4 regions of the Brevibacterium oceani genome follow, and region 1 is predicted to be linked to each of the others. Evidence: riboswitches for the same ligand, from Rfam matches in the RefSeq annotation. Region 1 holds a riboswitch; each other region holds the start of a gene.

Region 1 (5,360 bases):
TGCCCGCCCTTGAGCAGGACGGCACCCGGACCACGCTCGAGGAGGCGAAGCGCCTGGTCACGCATCTGTTCGGAGGTCTGCGCCTCGGGTTCGTCGTCGGAGAGGAGCAGTGCCGCCTCGGGGAGGTTGGGGGTGATGAGGTCGGCCACGGGCAGCAGGTGGGTACGGACCGCGTCGACGGCGTCGGCCTCGAGGAGACGGTGTCCGGAGGTCGCGACCATCACCGGATCGACGGTGTAGAATCCGAGCCTGCCCTCGGCGGCGCGGGCGACGACGAGCTCGACGAGGGACCGAGTGCCGAGCATCCCGGACTTCGTGGCGTCGATAGGCATGTCGGTCAGCACCGAGTCGAACTGGTCGGCGACGAAGTCATCGTCGATCGGGTAGACCCGGGACACCCCGTGCGTGTTCTGCGCGACGAGGGCGGTGATCACGGTCGTGGCCAGGGTCTTCCGGGCGGTGAAGGTCTTGAGGTCGGCGTGGATGCCGGCGCCGCCGCTGGGGTCGGTGCCGGCGATGGACAGGGTGATCGGCGGGCGCGTGCTCATGCTTGGTGCCCGCCCGATCCGTCAGTCCATGAGGATGCGTCAGTCCATGAGGATGCGTCACTTCCCGTGGCCGACTCATCACCGTCGGCGAAGGCTGCGAGCAGCGCTTCGGCCGCGGCGGTCGGATCGTCGGCCGTGCAGATCGCCGAGACCACGCAGATCCCGATGAGTCCGCGTCCGCGCAGCTCAGGGGCTCGATCGAGGCTGATCCCGCCGATCGCGACCGCCGGGATCCCGGCCTCGGTGACGAGTTCGCCGAGGCGGTCGGGTCCGATTCCCTCGGGTGCGTCGGCCTTCGTGGTGGTGTCGAAGACCGGTCCGATGCCGACGAGGTCGACGACGCCGGAGTCGCGGGCCGCGGCGAATTCGGTGCTGTTCGCGGCCGAGAGACCGATGAGCGGTGCCTCGCCCAAGGCGGCGCGCACCTCGGCGACGGTGGCATCAGTTTGGCCGACGTGGATGTGGATGTCCTCGCCTTCGTCGATGAGGCGGCGGGCCACCTCGACGCGGTCGTTGAGGACGACCGGCACGGTGCGGTCGGTGCCGCGGGTGGCGGTGTCGACGGCGGCGATGACCTGGCGGGTGAGCGAGTAGAAGTCCCCGTCGTCGATGTCCTTGTCGCGGACCTGGACGATGCCGACTCCCCCGGCGACGGCGGCCTGCACGGTCTCGGCGACGGTGCGGCCGGCCGCTTTGCACTGGGCGGAGTCCGTGACGAGGTAGAGGCGGGTGTCGATGCCGGCGAAGCGGTCGGTGGCGTGCACGCTGTCGGCGATGTGCGCGGATCCGGCGGTCATGCTTGGACGCTTTCGCCGGCATCGAGCACGCTGAGGCTCACCCGCGCCTGCGCGAGCTGGTCGCCGGTGACCGCATGGAGCGCGTCGAGGAAGTTCACCGAGTAGCTGCCCGGCCCCTTCGCCCCGTCGGCGGCGAGTTCCCCGGCGACCGCGAAGTGGGCGTGCGCGGCGACCACGGCTTCGAACCTCGCCGAGGCGGCTCCACCGTCGGCGGTGTGCTCGCCTGCGTCGACGGCCGAGGCGTCGGCATCAGGATCGGCCAGTCCGCTGCGGGCGGCGGCGAGGTAGGCGCCGGTGACGGCACCGAGGGAGCAGCCGGTGCCGATGACCAGCGGCATGAACTCGCAGCCTCCGTCGATGCGGGCGACGTGGTCGGTGCCGTCGATGTGGGCGACGACGGCGTCGGTGGGTCCGGAGACCGCGACGATCGCGCCGGTCTTTCGCGACAGTTGAGCCGCGGCGGGAAGGACGGCGTCGACCTCGTCGGTGGAGTCGACTCCGCGTCCGCCGAGGCCGACTCCGGCCAGTGCGGCGATCTCGGAGGCGTTGCCGCGGATGGCTGTCGGGTGGTCGGCGGCGGCGCGGCGGATGCGCGAGGTGCGGAAGTCGACGGCGCCGACGCTGACGGGGTCGAGGACCCAGGGTTTGCCGGCGGCGTTCGCGACGTCGATGGCGGCGTCGGCGGCAAGCAGCTGATGGTTCGAGGCGGTGCCGAAGTTGATGAGGATTCCGCTCGCGATGCCGGCAAATTGTCCGGCGTCGGCCTCGTGGTCGAGCATCGCCGGGGAGGCACCCACGGCCAGGAGCACGTTCGCGCTGAATTGCTGCACGACAGTATTCGTGATGCATTGGATGAGCGGGTTGGACGCACGCAGTCGTGCGTTGGCAGAACGCAGGTCGAAGTCAACCATGACGATCCCTTCGCTAGTATGGCCCAGATCAGGTTCGATGGGTGTTCTCTCAGCCTCGGTGTCCTCCATGCGCAGCTCTTCGGCGCGAACGGATCCTCATGAGGCACCCCATGTCATTGGCTCCGACTGTATCAGCCCGGCCGAGGCACGGCGACCACGCGCCTCGCGCTTCCTCCCAGTTGACCTATTGTCCTGAGGCCACTTCGCCGACCGCTCAAGTCAGCGACGCTGTACCGCGCTATGCGGTGAGCGGTCGGCGGCAACTTGAGCGGTCGGCAAACGGCAGACGACAGTGACCACCTATCCCCGGCCGACGTACCTCTGGCCGCGGCGGCTGAGCGCGTCGATGACGACGGCGGTGAGCAGGACGAGCGCGGTGATGATCTGCTGCGCATCGGAGTTGAAGCCGATGAGGTAGAGACCGTTGTTGATGGCACCGACGACCAGTGCACCGAGCACTGCCGCCCACGCGGTTCCACGACCTCCGAAGAGTGAGGTGCCGCCGATGACGGCCGCGGCGATCGCATTGAGCAGGTCCTGCGTGCTCACCAGCGTCGATCCCGCATTCGTCGTCACGCCGGTCTTGATGAAACCGAACAGTGCGGCCAGGACTCCGGCGGCCATGAACACGCTGATGCGCACCCAGGTCACACGGATGCCTGCTCGCCGGGCCGCCTCGACCTTGCCGCCGACGGCGTAGATCGAGCGGCCGTAGCGGGTCTTACGCAGCACGAGGTCGATGACGATGGCGATGACGATCATGAGGAAGAACGGCATCGCCAGCCCGAAGTCCTGGTTGACGAGGATGAGGAACCCGAACACGATCGCAGCCAGCAGCACGATGCGCACGATCACCGAGGTCCAGCTCGGTGCATCCAGCCCTTCGCGGTGCCGACGCAGCTTCGAATAGATGATGCCGGCGCCGAAGCCGATGATCGCGATCGCACCGAACACGTACGCCCAGATAGCCGGGAAGTAGAAGCTGGCGAAATCGAAAGCGAAGGTGTCGGACATCGACAGGTTCTTCTGCGTGCCCAGGGTCGTCAGCGTCAGACCGGTGAACGCGAGGAGACCGGCCAAGGTGACGACGAACGCCGGAATGCCGACGACGGCGAAGAACCAGCCCTGGATCGCACCGACGACCAGCCCGAGCAGCAGCATGATGATCAGAGCAAGCGCCGGCGGCACACCTTGCCGGACGACGAGCACACCGAGCAGCGAGGCGGCCAATCCACCCAGCTGCGCCAGCGACAGGTCGATCTCACCGAGCAGCAGGATGAGGTTGATGCCCAGCGCCAGGATCGCGAGGAACGCCACCTGGGTGGAGAGGTTGACGAGGTTGGCCGGAGAGATGAAGTTGGAATCGGCCGATTGGAAGACGATGACGATGACGACAAGAGCGAGGATGACCGGGAACGACCCGAGCTGGCCCTCTTTGACGCGGCGGACGAACGTACCGACGAGTCCTTCGGAAGAGATCCTCTCGTCAGTGATGAAGGAATTGCGGGTCATCGACGTTCACCCCTCCGTGCCGCGCGCTTGGTCACGACGTTGTCACTGGCTCCCGTGATCGCGGCCACGAGCACATCTGTGCGTTCGTCACCAGGGAAGTCACCGGCGTCCTTGCCCAGGCGCAGCACGTGCACCCGATCGCACACGGCCTGCACGTCGGCCATGTTGTGGCTGACGAGCAGCACTCCCAGGTCGCGTTCCTTCAGCCTCTCGATGAGGTTGAGCACCTCGGCCGTCTGTGCCACACCGAGGGCGGCAGTCGGCTCGTCGAGCATGACCAGGGAGGGTTCGCCCAGCAGCGAGCGAGCGATCGCGACCGTCTGGCGTTGTCCGCCCGACAGCGCCGCGATCGGGACCCGCACACTCGGGATCTTTGCCGACAGGCTGCGCAGCAGCTCCCAGGATTTGGCTTCCATGTCCACCTCGTCGAGCACGCCTCCGCGGGTCTTCTCGTGCCCGAGGAAGAGGTTGGCGACGACGTCGAGGTTCTCGCACAGGGAGAGGTCCTGGAACACGGTGGCCACTCCGGCCTTCTGCGCGTCCTTCGGTGAGGAGAATCTCTGTGCCGCACCATTGATCTGAAGTTCGCCTTCGTCGGCGGCGTGGACTCCGGCGATGACCTTGATCAGCGTTGATTTGCCGGCGCCGTTGTCGCCGACGAGGCCGACGACCTCGCCGCGGCCGACGGTGAGATTGATGTCGGTGAGGGCCTGCACAGCCCCGAAGCGTTTGTTGATTCCGCGCAGTTCGAGCACGGTGTCATTGCCGCCGCCCGGTGCCCGCGAAGCAGCGGGTGCGGGGTCGGGTGTCTCAGATGTCATCTGTTCCTACTTGTCACTGTCGATGGTCCGACTCTGGGTGGTTCCGGCTGCCGGCACCTTGACGGGTGCCGGCCGCCGGGACGGTCATGTCGTCTCTGCAGCGCTGCTGAGCCTGTTCAGATGCAGAACGGGCTCAGCTGCAGCGCCGGATCATTTCACTCCGGCGTCCTTGCAGAGCTTCTCGACGCTTCCGGAGCAGATGTCGTCGGCCTTGATCTGATCGCCGACGATGTCCTTGATGTTGTCCTTGGTCACGACCTTGGCCTCGACGAAGTCCGTCGGGGTGTCCTTGTAAGTCGTTCCCGCATCGACGTCCTCTCCGCCTGCGAGAGCGACTGCGGCCTTCGCCGCGAACTCGGCCTGCGGCGGGATCGACTTGTAGATCGTGGCGAACTGATCACCCTTGAGGATGTTCTGCAGTCCGTCGACCTCGGCGTCCTGACCGGTCACGACGGGTTCGACCTTGGCCTTCTTCGTCGCGGCGATGACACCGCCGGCCGTGCCGTCGTTGGCCGAGTAGATCGCGATCGGCTTCTCACCGTTGCCCTGCAGCTGACCTTCGACCCATTGACGAGCGTCGTCGGGGTTCCAGTCGAGGGTGTCGTGGCTGGCGGCGATGTCGACGCCGGCATCCTTGAGGGTCTCTTCGGCACCGGCCTTGAAGTCCGCGGCGTTCGGGTCTTTCGGGTCGCCGTTGACCATCCACACCGGACCTGACTTCGGGTCGACGCCGGCATCCTTGAGTCCGTCGAGGACGGCCTGGCCCTGCAG
Region 2 (5,360 bases), 1.9 Mb from region 1:
TTCGGCCACACCCTTGGCGTCGAGGTTCTCGAGGTTCTCGGCGAGGTCGATGAAGCGGTTCTGCTCGGACTCGGAGACGATGCCCTCGGCCAGGGTCCTGAACTTCTCGATGTAGTTCGCGCGGGCGAAGGGACGGGCACCGAAGGGGTGCGCGTCGGCCACGGCGATTTCGTCGGTCAGCGTCGAGCCGTCCTCGAATTCGATCTCCACACGGCCGCCGAAGGCCTTCTCGTTCGGGTCGATCGAGTGGTAGCGGCGGGTCCACTCGGGGTCCTCGGTGGTCTCGATCTTGTGCCACAGCTCGACGGTGTCGGGTCGGGCGGCACGCTCGGGAGCGTAGGAGTGCTCGTGGTGCCAGCCCTGATCCTGCATGGCCACGGCGAAGATGTACATGATCGAGTGGTCGAGCGTCTCACGGCTGGCCCTCGGATCCATCTTCTGCGGATCGTTGGCACCGGTGCCGATGACGTTGTGGGTGTGGTGCGAGGTGTGGATGACGATGCGCTTGATCTTCGACAGATCCTCGATCTCACCGCCGAGTTTGCGGGCGAGGTCGATGAGTGCCTGCGCCTGGTACTCGGCCGAGTGCTCCTTGGTGTAGGTGTCGAGGATGGCGCGCTTGGCCTCCCCCTGACCCGGCAGCGGGATGGTGTAGCGGGCCTCGGGACCGGAGAGGATCCAGGCGATGAAGCCGTCCTCACCTTCGTAGATCGGGTTCGGTGCGCCCTCTCCGCGCATCGCCCGGTCGACGGCCTCGACGGCCATCTTGCCGGCGAAGGCAGGAGCGTGGGCCTTCCAGGACGAGATCTCGCCCTTGCGCGACTGGCGGGTCGCGGTCGTCACGTGCAGGGCCTGCTGGATGGCCTGGAAGGTGACCTCGGTGGGCAGGTGCAGCATGGCGCCGATGCCGGCAGCGGCCGAGGGGCCGAGGTGGGCGACGTGATCGATCTTGTGCTCGTGCAGGCACATGCCCTTGACGAGGTCGACCTGGATCTCATAGCCCGTGGCCACACCGTTGATGAGGTCCTTGCCCGAGATGCCCTTGTGCTGGGCGACGGCGAGGACCGGAGGGATGTTGTCGCCGGGGTGGGAGTATTCGGCGGCGAGGAACGTGTCATGGAAGTCGAGCTCGCGCACGGCGACGCCGTTGGCCCAGGCTGCCCATTCCGGGGAGAAGCGATCGGTCAGCTGCAGACCGAAGATGGCAGCACCCGGGGTGAAGGGGTGGGTCTGCGCCTGCTCGCGGGCGTGCATCGGGGCCGAACGGCGCACCGAGGCGGCTGCGACGGACGCGTTGTCGATGACCCGGTTGATGACCATCTCGGTGACATCGGCGTCCACGGGAGTCGGATCGGAGGCGACTTCTGCGATCTTCCAGGCGAGCTGATCTTCTCGAGCCAGGTTCTCTGAGCTCTTATGAGTGCGGACTTCATGATTGATCATGGATACCCCTTCATAGTCCTTGACCGGTTCTGGTCGGAAAGTGCTGACACAACTGTAGGCCACGTCACGTGGGCGGGTCCCTGCCGGTCGGAAATTTATCTCGACATCAAGATATTTTACCCGACGTGTGCGCTGGTTCACCAACATGGGTCGTGCGGCACTTCTGCCCGCGCCCACGATGTGGGACGATGACTGCATGACTCGCACTGCCCTGGACTTCGACGAGAACTGGTTCGACGACGAGGAGTTCGCCCGCGTGCGCAGACGCATGCCGATCCCCTATGTCAATGCGATTCCCGTGCGGGTGGGCGAATCGGGCAACGTCGAGCGCATCGGCCTGCTGCTGCGCAGCCTCGACGAAGGGACGCTCGGCAGGGAGGTCGTCGGTGGACGCATCCGCTTCCACGAGACGATCCGCTCGGCTCTCATGCGTCACGCGGAGAACGACCTCGGCCCAATGGCGCTGCCGGTTATCCCGCCGGCGATCTCGCCGTTCCACATCGCCGAGTACTTCCCCACCGAAGGCTCGTCCCTGCTGCACGATCCGAGGCAGCACGCGATCTCCATGTGCTTCATCCTCGAGGTCCGCGGCGAATGCACACCGCGCGCCGATGCGCTCAGCCTCGACTGGCTGACCCCCGAGGAGACCCTGCGCGCCGACATCACGAGCGAGCTGTGCCACGGCCAGGAGTTCATCCTCAAGGCCGCACTCACCCACCTCGGCTTCCCGATCTGAGACGCAGGGTTCCACCTCCACAGGTTTTTCTACAATGCGTAGAATTGCGTTGGTAGACTGGAGGTGACGCGGACGATACCGCATGTCGGGGCCGTCGTCGGCGTTCAGGGTTGGCCAGGCCCCGATCGAGAGGTTTGCGATGTCTCCCCAGTCCCGCCAGACCGAAGCGCGTCCCACCGAAACACATCCGGGCGAAGCCCGTCCGAGCGAGTCCGGACTCAACCGCGAGCTCGGGGTCCTCGTCGGATTCGACGGCTCCGAACTCGCTGCCCAGGCCGTCCGCGTCGGCGCCGCCGAAGCACACCGCCGGTCCATCCCACTGACCATCGTCACCGCGTATGCGCTGCCGACGATGATCTATCCGAACATGGCCTCCATCCCCAGCGAACCCGAAGACGAGCGAGCGAAGAGAGCTGCGGAGGAGATCCTCGCCGAGGCGGTCGAACTCGTCCGTGATCACCCGGGTGCGAAGAGCTTCCGCACGGCTCCCGGCGATGCTGCCGGGGTGCTCGTCACCTTCAGCTCGTCGGCCGAGATCGCCGTCGTCGGCGCCCGCGGTCGCGGCGGCTTCATGGGGCGCGTCCTCGGTTCGGTGTCCACCGCCCTTCCCGCGCATGCACATTGCCCGACCATCGTCGTCCCGCATCACGCCACGGCCATCGATGCCGCCGATGGGCCCGTGGTCGTCGCCGTCGACGGCTCGGACACCGGGCGGGTCGCGATGGTCACAGCAGCCGCAGAGGCTGCCGTCCGTGGGGCCGCCCTCGAGGTCGTTGCAGTGCTGCCCGCGGGAGAGGAATGGCTCTACTGGTACCCCGAGCTCGAACTGAGCTCGGAGGTCACGGGACGGCGACAGAGGGAAGTCGCGGCCGGGCTGGAGAAGGAGGCGGCCGGCCTCGGTGAGCAGTTCCCGGACCTGCCGGTGACCACCTCGGTGCCGGTGGGCGATCCCAAAGAGGTACTCGCCTCTGCCAGCGGACGCGCACAGCTGCTGGTCCTGGGCACTCGCGGTCGCGGTCGCATCAAGAGCGCACTGCTCGGTTCGGTCTCGCGCGGGGTCCTCGATCACGCCGAGGGGCCGGTGATGGTGGTTCCCAGCTGATCGAGAGTCGGCACCTCCGCATGGGCGCTCCCCTGTTGTACAGTGGTGGCTACGACAGGGGAGCGCCGTCAGGGGCGCTGAGAGTGCAGAAGATGCTGCAGACCCTCGAACCTGATGCGGTTAGCACCGCCGAAGGAAGTCGAGACTCTTCACCCCTCCTTGCATGAGGAGGCGCAATGCCGAAAACCACCACGCCCGAATCCACGACGTCCACGGCGCCGGTCCACACACTGGCCCCGAAGACGAAGTCGTGGCGAGTCGTCGACTACGTCACCACCGCCGTGCTCGGCATCGCCGTCGGGTTGGTGTTCTGGGTGTTGGCGCTGAGCTGGAAGGTCCTCGAGCTCGCATTCCAGGCGTTCCCGCCTTCGATCGGCCTCATCGCCGGACTGTGGGTCCTCGCCGGTCCTCTGGCTGGGGCGATCATCCGCAAACCCGGCGCTGCCCTGCTGTGCGAGCTCATCGCCGCCATCGTCGAGGCCGTCCTCGGCTCCCACTTCGGAGCCACCGTGCTGCTGTCGGGATTCCTGCAGGGCCTCGGCGCCGAACTCGTCTTCGCCGCCTTCGGCTACAAGCGGTTCACCCTGTGGGTCACCTCGCTGTCGGGGGTGCTGGCGGCGGCGTTCATGGCGGTGAGCGAGAACATCATGTACAACGCCGAATGGCAGTTCGGCTTCCAGGCCGCCTACGCGGTGTGCGCGATCGTCTCCGGTCTCGTCATCTCCGGCATCGGCGCCTGGTACGCCTATCGGGCGATCGCGAAGACCGGGGCGCTGAGTTCGTTCGCCTCCGGCCGTCTGCGCTGATGGCGCTGCCGATCACGGCGCGCGGGTATTCGTGGACGCATGCCGACCGTGACGCTCCCGCCGTCGGCCCCCTCGACCTCGACATCGCGGCTGGTTCGACGGTGCTGCTCCTCGGACCGTCCGGAGCCGGAAAGACGACCCTGCTCCACGCGATCGCCGGGGTCCTGCCGAGCGAATCCGGTGAGGCCACGGGCGAGCTCCTCATCGGCGACCGCTCCCCCGACCCGCGCCGAGGCGACACCGGGCTCGTGCTCCAGGATCCCGATTCTCAGGTGATCTTCTCCCGGGTGGGCGACGATGTCGCGTTCGGGATGGAGAACCTCGGCGTGCCTGTCGACGACATCGAGGCTCGGATTCCGGCCTCGCTGTCGGCCCTGGGCCTCGACCTCCGTGAGGATCATCCCACCGCGGCTCTGTCCGGCGGGCAGAAGCAGCGCCTCGCCCTGGCCGGCATCCATGCGATGTCGCCCGAGGTCATTGTCCTCGACGAACCGACGGCGAACATCGATCCGGACTCCGCCCCGGGCGTGAGGGATGCGATCCTCGCCGTCCGGGCCGCCACCTCGGCGACGATGATCGTCGTCGAACACCGCGTCGGGCTGTGGCTCGAGCATGTCGACACTGTCATCGTCCTCGGGCGCGAGGGCGTGGTGGCGCAGGGGGCACCCGGCGAGGTCTTCGGGGATCCGGAACTCGCCGAGGTGCTGCGCGAGTGCGGTATCTGGGTGCCCGAGGATCCCGAGGCCGCTGAGTTACGAAGCGCCGGTCGGGCGCCCCGCCCCGACTCCCCTGCTCACTCGGGTTCCGAATCCGGGCCAGATGCGGGCGTGCGGACCGACGCACGGACGGGCCCACGGATGCAGGGCGAGGTGCTGCTGAGGGCGCGCGACCTCGGCGTCGCCCGGCCCGGCGCGAAAGTACCGGCGGCCGCCGGCATCGATCTCGACATCCGCGCCGGCGAGGCCATCGGAATCGTCGGCCCCAATGGTGCCGGGAAGTCGACGACCGCGCTCACGCTTGCCGGCCTCATCCCTGAGTTCACTGGTGAGGTCCTCGCCGAGGCGGGGCTGCGCGGGAGCGCGAAGCATGCCCGCCCGTACCGGTGGCCCTCCGCCTTCCTTGCTCCGCGGATCGGGATCGTCTTCCAGGAGCCCGCGCATCAGTTCCTCACCGCGAGCGTGGCCGCCGAACTCGCGCTCGGCCCCAGGCTGGCCGGTTGGTCGACCGAGGCCGTCGAGTCCCGGGTGACCGAACTGCTCGAGGTCCTCGGCCT
Region 3 (5,360 bases), 1.7 Mb from region 1:
GGATGGCTCGGATCGATGATGTGCAGGTGAGAGTCGAAGATCGGCTGGTGCGCGGGAGTGGTCATCGGTGGGTGCTTTCTGTTGGTGTGGGTGGAGTCGGCAGGCGGTGAAGCGTACCGTCCTGGTGGAGGCGTGTGCTCGTACTCGCCCGAGGCGGTCTGCGTCAGCTCTGTGTCAGCCGGCTTGCGCGGCGATGCGCTCATCGAAGCGTGACCGGCTGACGATGCCGCGCTTGTGCGTGCCGACGCTGATGACGGCATGCTCGTCGCGGGCTTCGACAGCGAATTCGAGGCTGCGGCGATCCGCGTGCGTCACGGTGACATCGATCGTCACCATCGACCCCGGAACCGTGGGGGCCTGATGGGTGAGGTCGACGTGGGTGCCCAGGGTGAGATCATCCTCGCCGAGGTGGTCCTTGATCGATTCGACGCATGCCCATTCGATGATGGCGACCATATAACCGGTGGCGAGGACGTCGGGCATCTCGGCGAACCCGGGTGCCTCAGGGAGGATGTGCGGAACGGTCCTCTCCGGCGGGACGGTGTACTCCATGCGGTGCGTGAGTCCGGCGGCGAGTGCTTCGGTCATCGAGTCTCCTTGGCTTGGTGATGTTCTGGCGGGCGTTGTGGCTGGTGAAGCGGCTGGTGAGGTGGACGTCGAGTGTGTGACGGCACCCGCGGAAGCCCGGTTTGGCATGATCCTCGACGAACCAATCGAACAGGGCGAACACGCGACCGCCGGGGGAGCTAGCCGAGGTTGCGAGAACCTCGGCGATGCCGGACTCAGACGTCTCACGCCGGCGTCGCAGCACCTCGGCGATGAGCCCCGACTTCGACCCGAACTGCGCGTAGAGCGTCGGCTTCGACACCCCAGACTCCGCGACGATGCGGTCGACACCGATGGCGTTGACACCTTCGGCGTAGAAGAGGGCAGTGGCGGTCTGAAGAATGCGCTCGCCCGATGGGGACAGGTCCACGCTTTGAACTTACAAGTCTGTAAATTCTGCGGTCAAGCCGTACGAGGTGTGGTGATGGGGGAGATGCGGCGACAAGGTGCGGTGCGTCGACCAGGTGCGGCGAAGCGACGAGGTGCGGTGCAGTGCCGAGGTGCGATGAGGTGCGCAGTATTCTCCTGTCTGTCGCTCGTTCAAGGCGCAGCGCGGTTGTCGATTCGTGCACCGGTCGACAGATGCGCTGCGCCTTGAACGACGTTGGGAAGGAGCCGCGAGTCCGAGGGAGCGGTCCATATCCGCGCCACGCCTTGAACGAGGTGGGCAGATCTCGCGCTCAGCCCTCGTCTGGGCCGATCGTCGGTTCGGGGAGGTAGACCTTGCCGCCCGAGGCGAGGAACTCGCGGCTCTTCTGCTGCATCCCCGCCAAGGCCGCCTGCGCCTCGGCGCTGCCGTAGGTGTCTCGGATGTCCTGAGAAATGCGCATCGAGCAGAACTTCGGCCCACACATCGAACAGAAGTGCGCGGTCTTCGCCGGTTCCGCGGGCAGCGTCTCGTCGTGGAACGCCTCGGCGGTCTCCGGGTCGAGGCCGAGGGCGAACTGATCGCGCCACCGGAACTCGAACCGTGCCTTCGACAGCGCATCGTCCCTGGCCGTCGCGCCCGGGTGGCCTTTTGCCACATCCGCGGCATGAGCGGCGATCTTATAGGTGATGACCCCGGTCTTGACGTCGTCGCGGTCGGGCAGGCCGAGGTGCTCCTTCGGGGTGACATAACAGAGCATCGCCGTGCCGTAGCGGGCGATCTCGGTCGCCCCGATCGCCGAGGTGATGTGATCGTAGCCGGGCGCGATGTCGGTCACCAGCGGACCCAAGGTGTAGAACGGCGCCCCGTGGCAGAGCTCCTGCTGTCGTTCGACGTTCTCGCGGACCAGGTGGAGCGGAATGTGTCCTGGCCCCTCGACCATGACCTGGACGTCGTGAGCCCACGCGCGTTCGGTGAGTTCGGCGAGGGTGTCGAGCTCGGCGAACTGGGCGGCGTCGTTGGCATCGGCGATCGAGCCCGGCCGCAGCCCGTCGCCGAGTGAGAACGCGACGTCGTAGCGGGCGAAGATCTCGCACAGCTCATCGAAGTGGGTGTAGAGGAAGTTCTCTTCGTGGTGCGCCAAGCACCAGCCGGCCATGATCGATCCGCCGCGGGAGACCATTCCGGTGACCCGATCGGCCGTGAGGGGCACGTAGCGCAGCAGCACACCGGCATGGACGGTCATGTAGTCCACGCCCTGCTCGCACTGCTCGATGACGGTGTCTCGGTAGATCTCCCAGGTCAGCGCGTTCGCATCACCGTCGACCTTCTCCAGAGCCTGGTAGATCGGGACCGTGCCGATGGGGATGGGGGAGTTGCGGATGATCCACTCCCGGGTGGTGTGGATGTCGTTTCCGGTCGAGAGGTCCATGAGGGTGTCGGCGCCCCACTTTGCGGCCCATCGCAGCTTCTGCACCTCCTCGGCGATGGAGCTGGTGACCGCGGAATTGCCGATGTTCGCGTTGATCTTGACGAGGAAGGCCTTGCCGATGATCATCGGTTCGGACTCGGGATGGTTGATGTTGTTCGGGATGATCGCACGGCCGGCGGCGAGCTCCGAGCGGACGAGCTCGACATCGCACTGCTCGCGCAAGGCGACGAAGCGCATCTCCGGGGTGATGACGCCCTGGCGGGCGTAGTGCATTTGGGTGACCGTCCGCCCCTGCTTGGCACGGCGAGGAACCGGTTTTCGACCCTTCCACTGCTGCGAGGGCGCACCTCGGCGGACGGCAGCACGTCCGTCATCGGCGATGAGGTGGCCGCGGGCTTCGTAGGTTTCGCTGTCGAGGCGGGAGTCGATCCACGGAAACCGCAGTGCCGGCAGTCCCTCCTCGGGGACGCTGCCCGGACCGACGGTGCGGTAGACCTCGACGGGGTCGTTGGCCCGTCCGTTGGAGTCCTCGAGTTCGATGCGGGTGACGGGCACGCGGATGTCGTGCTCGGCGTCCTCGAGCCACGCCGGAGAATGCGTCGAATACTGCTCGAGGGTGAACGTTTCGCGGGCCTCGGATTCCGCAGCGGTGTTGTCGGAGGCTGCTGGGCCATCGAGCGGCGCGGATGCATTGTGCAAGGTGGGGTCTGCCTGTGGGTCGGACGCGTTGCGCGAAGTCGTGGCAGGGGCAGTTGTTTCAGGGGTGAATGCAGTCATCTGCAGTCCTCACTTCCTACGCCGGTATCAACCGGATCAGGTTCTACGGTCTCGGACGATCCAGTCCGATCTCAGCCCTTGCAGTGGGCTCCCGTGGGGTCGTGCAATTCGTATCACGACTGCTGTGATGAGGACAAGCGCGGCGGAATGGGCGGGGCAGCTCGAGCAGTTCGTTCGGCCCGCGCCGCTCGTTCAAGGCGGAGCGCACTTGTGGAGCCTCGCACCGTTCGACAGAAGCGCTTCGCCTTGAACGGCGGTGGCGAGTTCGATGAGAAGGCACATATCCGCGCTGCGCCTTGAACGACGCCGCATGAGCCTCGATCAAGCGGGCGCGCACACTTCGGTTCGTGGGCCGATCGACAGAAGTGCTGCATCTTGAACGACGCGCGTGGGGCGGGCGTGCCGAAGCGGTGGGGCAGGCCTGGCCAGGCGCGTGGTCAGGCTCCCTGGAGGAACGTCTTCGCGACTGCGCCGAGGGCGACGACGTCGGAGACCGCGACCATCTCGCGGGCCGAATGCATCGAGTACAGGGCCGGCCCCACGTCGACGGTCGTCATGCCCAGCCTGGTCGCCGTGAGCGGGCCGATCGTCGACCCGCACGGCATCGCATTGTTCGACACGAAGTCCTGGTAGTCGACCCCGGCCGCTGCGCACGCCCGCGACCACACCGCCGTGCCCACGGCATCCGTGGCGTAGCGCTGCTGAGCATTGAGTTTGAGCAGCGGGCCACCGCCGAGGCGGGGGCGGACATGCGGATCGTGCCGTTCCGGATAGTTCGGGTGGGCGGCATGCCCGGCGTCCGAGGACACGCACACCGAAGCAGCAAGAGCGGCGAGGTAGTCGCTGCGCGTCGAGTTCGGCAGCAGGGAGGCGATGATGCGTTCGGTGACGTCGGCGAGGAAAGGTCCGCACGCACCCGACCGCGAGTTCGACCCGATCTCCTCGTGATCGAAGGCGGCGAACAGGGCGATCGCATCGAGACCATCGGCATCGACCTCGGCCAACGCGCTGACACCGGCGTGGACGGACAGGAGGTTGTCCAACCTCGGCGAGGCGAAGAACTCCTCACGTGCACCGAAACGGCCAGGCTCCTGGGCCGGGATCGTGTAGACGTCGTGTCCGACGACCGACTCAGGGCCCACCTCGGCGGAGGCGGCGAGGAGGTCTATGACATCGGCCTCGGCGAGGTCGGCCAGGCCGATCACCGGTGCGGTGTGGCGCTGCTTGTCCAAGGTCAGACCATCATTGACCTGTCGGTCGAGGTGGATGGCCAGCTGCGGGATCCTGGCGATCGGGCCGGTGCGGGCGAGCACGACACGACCGTCGGCGAGGCTGAGGCGGCCGGCGAAGGCGAGCTCGCGGTCGAGCCACGAGTTCAGCAGCGGTCCGCCGTAGATCTCGACGCCGACCTGGCGCACGCCCTCGGCGATGTACTCCTCGCCGGGTTTGAGTTTGAAGGCGGGGGAATCCGTGTGGGAACCGAAGACGCGGAACCCTGGGACAGCCTCGGCGGTGGTCGTGGGGTTGATCCACGCGATGATCGCGCCGTCGCGGACGACGTAGTGCCCGGACCCGGGCGTCAGCGCCCAGGTCAGCGTTTCGTCGAGGCGGGAGAACCCGGCCGCGTCCAAGCGTGCGGCAGCCGTGGCGACCGCGTGATAGGAGCTGGGGGAGGCGCTGACGAAGTCTGTGAGGTCGGCGACCGTCTGCGCGGCGGTGTCGGGGCTCGGGTGCGATTCACTCATTTCCCCAGCCTATCCTTTGCGGTAGTTTGGATGACAAAGGGTTTGTCCCAGGCGCCGGGTTCTTCCGGATTCGGCGCCTGCGGCGGGCGATCCCCGACCCGGACCGCGGCAGCGACAGCAAGGAGTGTTCGACGTGAACCAGTTCGTGACTGAGTGGAACACCTGGCGCGACTCACGAAACTCGGCACTGGCGAAACCCTTCGGCTGGCTCAGCGTCGTCGGACTGCACTGGCTCGATCAGGAATCGACCTGGCCCGGCGCTCCCGGTACTTTCACGCTCAGCGACGGCTGGGTCACCGTTGCCCTCGAGTCCGGCACCAAGGCCGGACCCGCCGCAGAGACCTTCGACCTCATGAGCCGGGCCGGTGGTGCGGCCGGGAACGGCGGTGCGGCCGCCGGGAACGGTGCCGGGAACGGTGCCGGCAGCGGGGTG
Region 4 (5,360 bases), 1.4 Mb from region 1:
GCATCCAGTTCGCCGCTTCGGCGATCGCTATCGCCCCGATGAGGTTCGCCGCCCCATAGAGGACCCCGACGAAAAGGGTGGGCTGGGAGATCGTCCACATGTCGAAGCCGATGTCGACGGCGCCGCCGATGAACAGCCCCTGGATCAGGGAGCCGAGGGTCACGACGAGGAATCCGCCGAGCAGGTTGAGTGTCGGGATGACGGCCACACCGGCGATGAGGCCGTTGAACAGGAGAAAGCGTCGCTGCTGCGGCGGATCTGAGAGGACGAGACCGAAGCCGCGGGAATGTCGGGCCAGCTCCCAGCCGCGGACCCGGACGGCGAATCTCGAGGCCGGAGAGAAGACCGCAGCGACGAGCAGCGGCAGGAACAGCAGTCCGCCCCACAACACTCCGAGCAGCGAATGGACCCACCGGGTGGCGAGCATGCGCGATTCGCGGGGAATGCGCGCAGTCAGTGAACTCGGCCAGGGCATGGATCGATCGTAGCAACGCGCCACCCGGGCTCACAGGGGTCAGACCGCAGACTCCACTTCCGGTTTTCCGCAGAGGTGTCCCCGGTCGTTCGTCAGCGTCGTGCGCTCGACCGCATACCCCCACCTCGGCGAAGTCCCTAGCGTGGATGAGTATGGATCTCGCATTCGAGCTGCTCTCCACCGTCCTCACCTCGCCGTGGGTCTACCTGCTCATTGCCGTCGCCGCGAGCCTCGATTCTCTGGTGCCCGTCGTCCCTTCGGAGACGCTGCTCATCAGCGCTGCCGCCTTCGCCGCTTCCGGGGTGCCTTATCCGGCCGGTCTCGTGCTCGCCGCCGCAATCGGGGCTATGGTCGGGGACCTGGCCGCTCACCTGGTCGGTCGCTTCGTCCGATCGCGAATGCAACGGATACGACTGCGGCGAGTGCGGCTGTCCAAGCACGCCTCGGGGATCGTCGAGTCCGCCCGGTCCGTCTTCGCTCGCCGGGGTTGCTCTGCCCTCATCGCCGGTCGATTCATCCCCGGGGGTCGGACCGTCACCACTGTCGGTTCGGGGATGCTCGGTTTCTCCCTGCGCGGCTTTCTCCTCTGGGACGGACTCGGAAGTCTGGCCTGGGCCCTCTATTCGACGGGGATCGGCCTGTTCGGCGGCACGGCGTTCGACGATCAGCCGCTGCTCGGCGTCGCCGTCGGCATCGGCATCGCGCTGTCCACCGCTGCCGCGGGAGAAGTGTTCCGACGTCTCCGTCGCAGCGGAACTCGACGGGTCGCGGTCCGACAGGTCAGGGCGCGCCGGTCCACGGCCCGGGTCGACGCGCCCCGGAACCGAAATGGCATCATGGAGACGATGTCGAATACGCATGTCTGGTATGTCAGCTACGGATCGAACATGGCCCGCGATCGCCTCGCCTGCTACCTGCAGGGCGGTCGGCCACCGGGTGCGCATGTGACCTATCCGGGTGCCAGGGACGGGACCCTGCCCGGTGAGGAGGCCGGAGTCGAACTGCCCGGCCGCATCTACTTCGCCGGTGAGTCGAAGGTGTGGGGAGGTGGGATGGCCTTCTACGACCACACCTTGACCGGGCCGACCCCGGCGAAGGCGTATCTCATCAGTGCCGAACAGTTCGCCGATGTCGCGGCGCAGGAGATGCACCGCCGACCGTCACCCGGCGGCCCGCTGGAGACCCTCGTCTTCGACCTGCCCGTCGGTGCCTCGCATTCCGTCGGCCCCGGCGGCTACGAGACGCTGCTCGTCGTCGACGACGTCGACGGCGTGCCCATGGTCACCTTCACCGCCGCTCACGGTTCGGGCGAGGTCGAGCACACTCAGCCCAGCGAACCGTACCTGGCGATGCTGCGCACCGGCACTGCTGAGGTCAGGGACGCCGCAGCGCTTCTCCGGCCCGCAGCTGCACAAGCGTGAGATCGAGCAGCGGAGTGTCCACTCCCAGGTCCCGGGCCTTGCGCGACAGATCACCGAGGATGTGCTCGGCTTCGCTGGGCAGACCGGCAGTGACGTCCCGGTAGAGGGACGAGGTGAATGACGAGCCCTCGCCGGTGAGCATCGAGACGGTGGCGGCATGGGACTTCTCGGATACCGCGTGACCGGCTGCTGCGGCGACCGCCTCGAGTTCGTCGATGATGCGCAGCACATGATCGTGACCGCCGGCTGACATGATCGCTCCGACCGGAGCCCGGAACAGGCAGGTGACGACTCCGGCGGCGGCGATGAAGATCCACTTCTCCCACAGCCCGTCCGTGATGTCGTCGATGACCTGGAGTCGGAAACCGGGCACGTCGAGGACGGCGGCGACGTCGGTGGGGACCTCTCCCTCGCTGAGGTCGCCGATCGTCATCACGGCCATGTCCGTGAGCTGGTGGACCGCATCGCCGTCGATGGTGCCGACGATTTTGACGAGTCCGCCGAGCACCTGCCCGGGGTAGTCGGCCTGCAGCCGATCGATCTGGGCCATCCCATTGAGGAACGGGATGATCCTCGTCCCCTCTCCGACGGCAGGACGGATGTCGGTGAGGACAGACTCGAGGCCGCCCGCCTTGACCGCCACAAGCACGAGGTCGTAGGTGCGCGCACCCTCGGCGAGCTCTGAGGCGGTGACGACCTCGACGGTGTTCGTCCGGTCGTTGCCCGGTGAGACGAAACGCAGACCCTCGGCGCGGATCCGCTGCGCCTTCGCCTCCCGCAGCAGGAACGTCACATCGCGACCGGCTTCGAGCAGATAGGAGCCGAATGCCCCACCCGTGGCTCCGGCCCCGGCGATGAGGATGCTCGGCCTGCGCGAGGCCAGCTCGTTCGCGCCCTGTTCGTCCGCACCCGTGCCGGTGCTGCCCTCGATGATCTCACTCATCCCAATTCCTCCTTGAGTTCCCGTGCGGCCGCAGCGGGATCGCCAGCCGAGGTTATCGCACGCACCACCACGGTGCGCGTGGCGCCCGCCTGACGGATCTCGTCGAGGCGCGACCCGACGGCGATGCCGCCGATGGCGAACCATGGGGTGCGCGCCGTGGCGGCCACCGTGCCGAGCAGGCCCGTGCCGACGGCAGCGCGGCCGGGTTTCGTCGGCGTCTCCCACACGGGGCCGACGCAGAAGTAGTCGGTCTCCGGGTCCGCGTCGGCGGCGAGCGCCTGCTCGTGCGAATGGGTGGAGCGACCGAGGATGACGTCGGGTCCGAGGACGGCGCGCGCCTGAGCGCTGGTGAGGTCGCCTTGTCCGACGTGGAAGACGTCGGCGCCGGTCAGCAGGGCGATGTCGGCACGGTCGTTGACCGAGAAGAGCTTCCCGTGCCGGGCCGCGGTGGCCTTGAGCACTTCGAGGGCTGTGATCTCGGCCCTGGCTTCGAGGGTCTTGTCGCGCAGCTGGATGATGTCGACTCCCCCGGCATATGCGGCGTCGAGGAACTCGGGCAGATCGCCTTGGGCGGTCCTGGCGTCGGTGCACAGGTACAGGCGCGCTTCGGCCAACCGGGCGTCCCGCCAGGCTCTTCTCGATTCGGAGCCTGAAGGGTGCGGTGGAATATCGGAGGTCATGGTCATAGAGTAGAGGAGTTCGCGGGAGCCTCCCAACGAGGCTGAGAGGGCGTAAGAGCCGACCGTCAGACCTGATGCGGATCATGCCGCCGGAGGGAGAATCCATGCATGTCATCGTCGTGGGCGCCGGAATCATCGGCCTGTCGACAGCGTGGCATCTGCGCCGCCTCGGTGCCGGTGTCACCATCATCGATCCCGTTCCCGGGCAGGGAGCCACGCATGCCGCTGCGGGGATGCTCGCCCCCGCCGCCGAGGTGGTCTGGGGTCAGTCTCCCCTGTACCCGCTGATGCGCGCGTCGGCGCAGATGTATCCGTCGTTCGCCGCTGAGGTGGCGAGCGCCGCGGGTGCCGATCTCGGGCTCACGGACTCGGGGACCCTGGTGTGTGCCGGGGATCGTGCCGATCTGCAGGCTCTGCGCGAGCTGCGCACCGCGCAGACCGCCGCCGGTTTCACCACCGAACTCATCACCGGGTCCCGCGCCAGGGAGCTCGAACCGACACTGTCACCGTCGGTGGCCGGTGCCGTGCGCATCCCCGACGACCAGTCCATCGACCCCCGACGGGTGACGGCCGCCCTGCTGTCCGTCGTGTCGGCCACGACCGTCCGCCGACAGGTCACCCGGCTCATCCGTCGAGACGGAATCACCGTGGGCGTCGGGTTCTCCGGCGGCGACGAACTCACAGCCGATCAGGTCATCATCACCGCCGGCGCCGAGGCGGACTCGATCACCGGGATGCCGTCTCTGCCGCTGCGGAAGGTGTGGGGTGATGTTCTGCGTCTGCGATCGCCGGCCGCACTCACACCTCTGCTGCACGGCACGGTCCGCGGACTCGTCAACGGCCGGCCGGTCTACATCGTCGCCCGCGAGGACGGGGAGCTCGTGCTCGGGGCGAGTTCCCGGGAGGACGGTCGGGAAGGCACCGATGCCGGAGCCGTCCACCGGCTCCTCCAGGACGGTCAGCGCCTCGTCCCCGGCATCCTCGACTGCGAGATCACCGACATCACCACGCGTGCCCGCCCCGGTTCGCCCGATGACCTGCCCATCGTCGGTCGCATCGATGACGGCTGCCTCGTCAGCACCGGGTACTTCCGGCACGGCATCCTGCTGGCCCCACTCGGCGGACGGCTCGGTGCCGAACTGGCCGTGGGACTCACCCCCGACTGGCTGCCCGCGGGAGCACTCGATTCCGTCTCCCCTGGGCGGTTCTCTGCCGACCAGCACTCTGCCGAACCGTCCGCTGACGGATCGTCCGCTGTCTCATCCGTCCTCCACCCAACGCCCCTGCACAGGAGCACACTATGACCGACACTGCCCACGCACCGACCATCGTCGTCAACGGCGAGGAACGAGAACTGGGAGGACCAGCCTCGGTGCTCGACCTCGTCGCGGTGACCACCGGACGCGACCTCCGTGCCGACGGAACACCGGCCGACGGGGGCCGCCTGGGCATCGCCGTGGCCGTCGACGGAGAGGTCGTCCGCCGCGGCCGCTGGGCCGATTTCGCATTGGCCGACGGGCACACCGTCGACATCGTCACCGCTGTGCAGGGAGGCTGACATGACCTGGACGATCGATGGTGTGGACCTCAACTCACGCCTGGTCATGGGCACGGGTGGGGCGAGCTCGCTGAGCATCCTCGAAGACGCGCTGCTGGCCTCGGGCACCGAACTGACGACGGTGGCGATGCGTCGCTTCGACGCGGCGTCCCGTGAGTCGGTGTTCACCCTGCTGCAGCGCCTGGGGATCCGCATCCTGCCCAACACGGCCGGGTGCTATACCGCTCGGGATGCCGTGCTCACCGCGCGGCTGGCGCGAGAGGCGCTCGAGACGAACTGGGTG

The links. Region 1 has a riboswitch for thiamine pyrophosphate ahead of thiM (hydroxyethylthiazole kinase). Riboswitches for the same ligand answer to the same signal wherever they lie in the genome.
Region 2: linked by a shared signal. The riboswitch ahead of J9314_RS05585 (ECF transporter S component) and the one ahead of thiM (hydroxyethylthiazole kinase) in region 1 are both predicted to bind thiamine pyrophosphate.
Region 3: linked by a shared signal. The riboswitch ahead of thiC (phosphomethylpyrimidine synthase ThiC) and the one ahead of thiM (hydroxyethylthiazole kinase) in region 1 are both predicted to bind thiamine pyrophosphate.
Region 4: linked by a shared signal. The riboswitch ahead of thiO (glycine oxidase ThiO) and the one ahead of thiM (hydroxyethylthiazole kinase) in region 1 are both predicted to bind thiamine pyrophosphate.

Annotation. Positions count from the first base shown of each region.
Region 1 is NZ_CP072846.1:3,163,476-3,168,835, forward strand. It holds gene thiD (bifunctional hydroxymethylpyrimidine kinase/phosphomethylpyrimidine kinase) at 1-548, opposite strand, end outside; gene thiE (thiamine phosphate synthase) at 545-1,345, opposite strand; gene thiM (hydroxyethylthiazole kinase) at 1,342-2,256, opposite strand; TPP riboswitch at 2,244-2,377, opposite strand; gene J9314_RS14070 (sugar ABC transporter permease) at 2,557-3,768, opposite strand; gene J9314_RS14075 (ATP-binding cassette domain-containing protein) at 3,765-4,589, opposite strand; gene J9314_RS14080 (substrate-binding domain-containing protein) at 4,740-5,360, opposite strand, start outside.
Region 2 is NZ_CP072846.1:1,295,430-1,300,789, reverse strand. It holds gene J9314_RS05600 (MmgE/PrpD family protein) at 1-1,443, opposite strand, end outside; gene J9314_RS05595 (DUF4916 domain-containing protein) at 1,640-2,179, shown strand; gene J9314_RS05590 (universal stress protein) at 2,319-3,281, shown strand; TPP riboswitch at 3,328-3,436, shown strand; gene J9314_RS05585 (ECF transporter S component) at 3,458-4,087, shown strand; gene J9314_RS05580 (ABC transporter ATP-binding protein) at 4,087-5,360, shown strand, end outside.
Region 3 is NZ_CP072846.1:585,691-591,050, forward strand. It holds gene J9314_RS02615 (amidohydrolase family protein) at 1-65, opposite strand, end outside; gene J9314_RS02620 (thioesterase family protein) at 175-588, opposite strand; gene J9314_RS02625 (TetR/AcrR family transcriptional regulator) at 503-976, opposite strand; gene thiC (phosphomethylpyrimidine synthase ThiC) at 1,287-3,182, opposite strand; TPP riboswitch at 3,178-3,286, opposite strand; gene J9314_RS02635 (M18 family aminopeptidase) at 3,620-4,927, opposite strand; gene J9314_RS02640 (DUF1684 domain-containing protein) at 5,061-5,360, shown strand, end outside.
Region 4 is NZ_CP072846.1:1,763,213-1,768,572, reverse strand. It holds gene J9314_RS07780 (sensor histidine kinase) at 1-475, opposite strand, end outside; gene J9314_RS07775 (DedA family protein) at 628-1,896, shown strand; gene J9314_RS07770 (ketopantoate reductase family protein) at 1,850-2,839, opposite strand; gene thiE (thiamine phosphate synthase) at 2,836-3,519, opposite strand; TPP riboswitch at 3,531-3,634, shown strand; gene thiO (glycine oxidase ThiO) at 3,624-4,823, shown strand; gene thiS (sulfur carrier protein ThiS) at 4,820-5,077, shown strand; gene J9314_RS07750 (thiazole synthase) at 5,079-5,360, shown strand, end outside.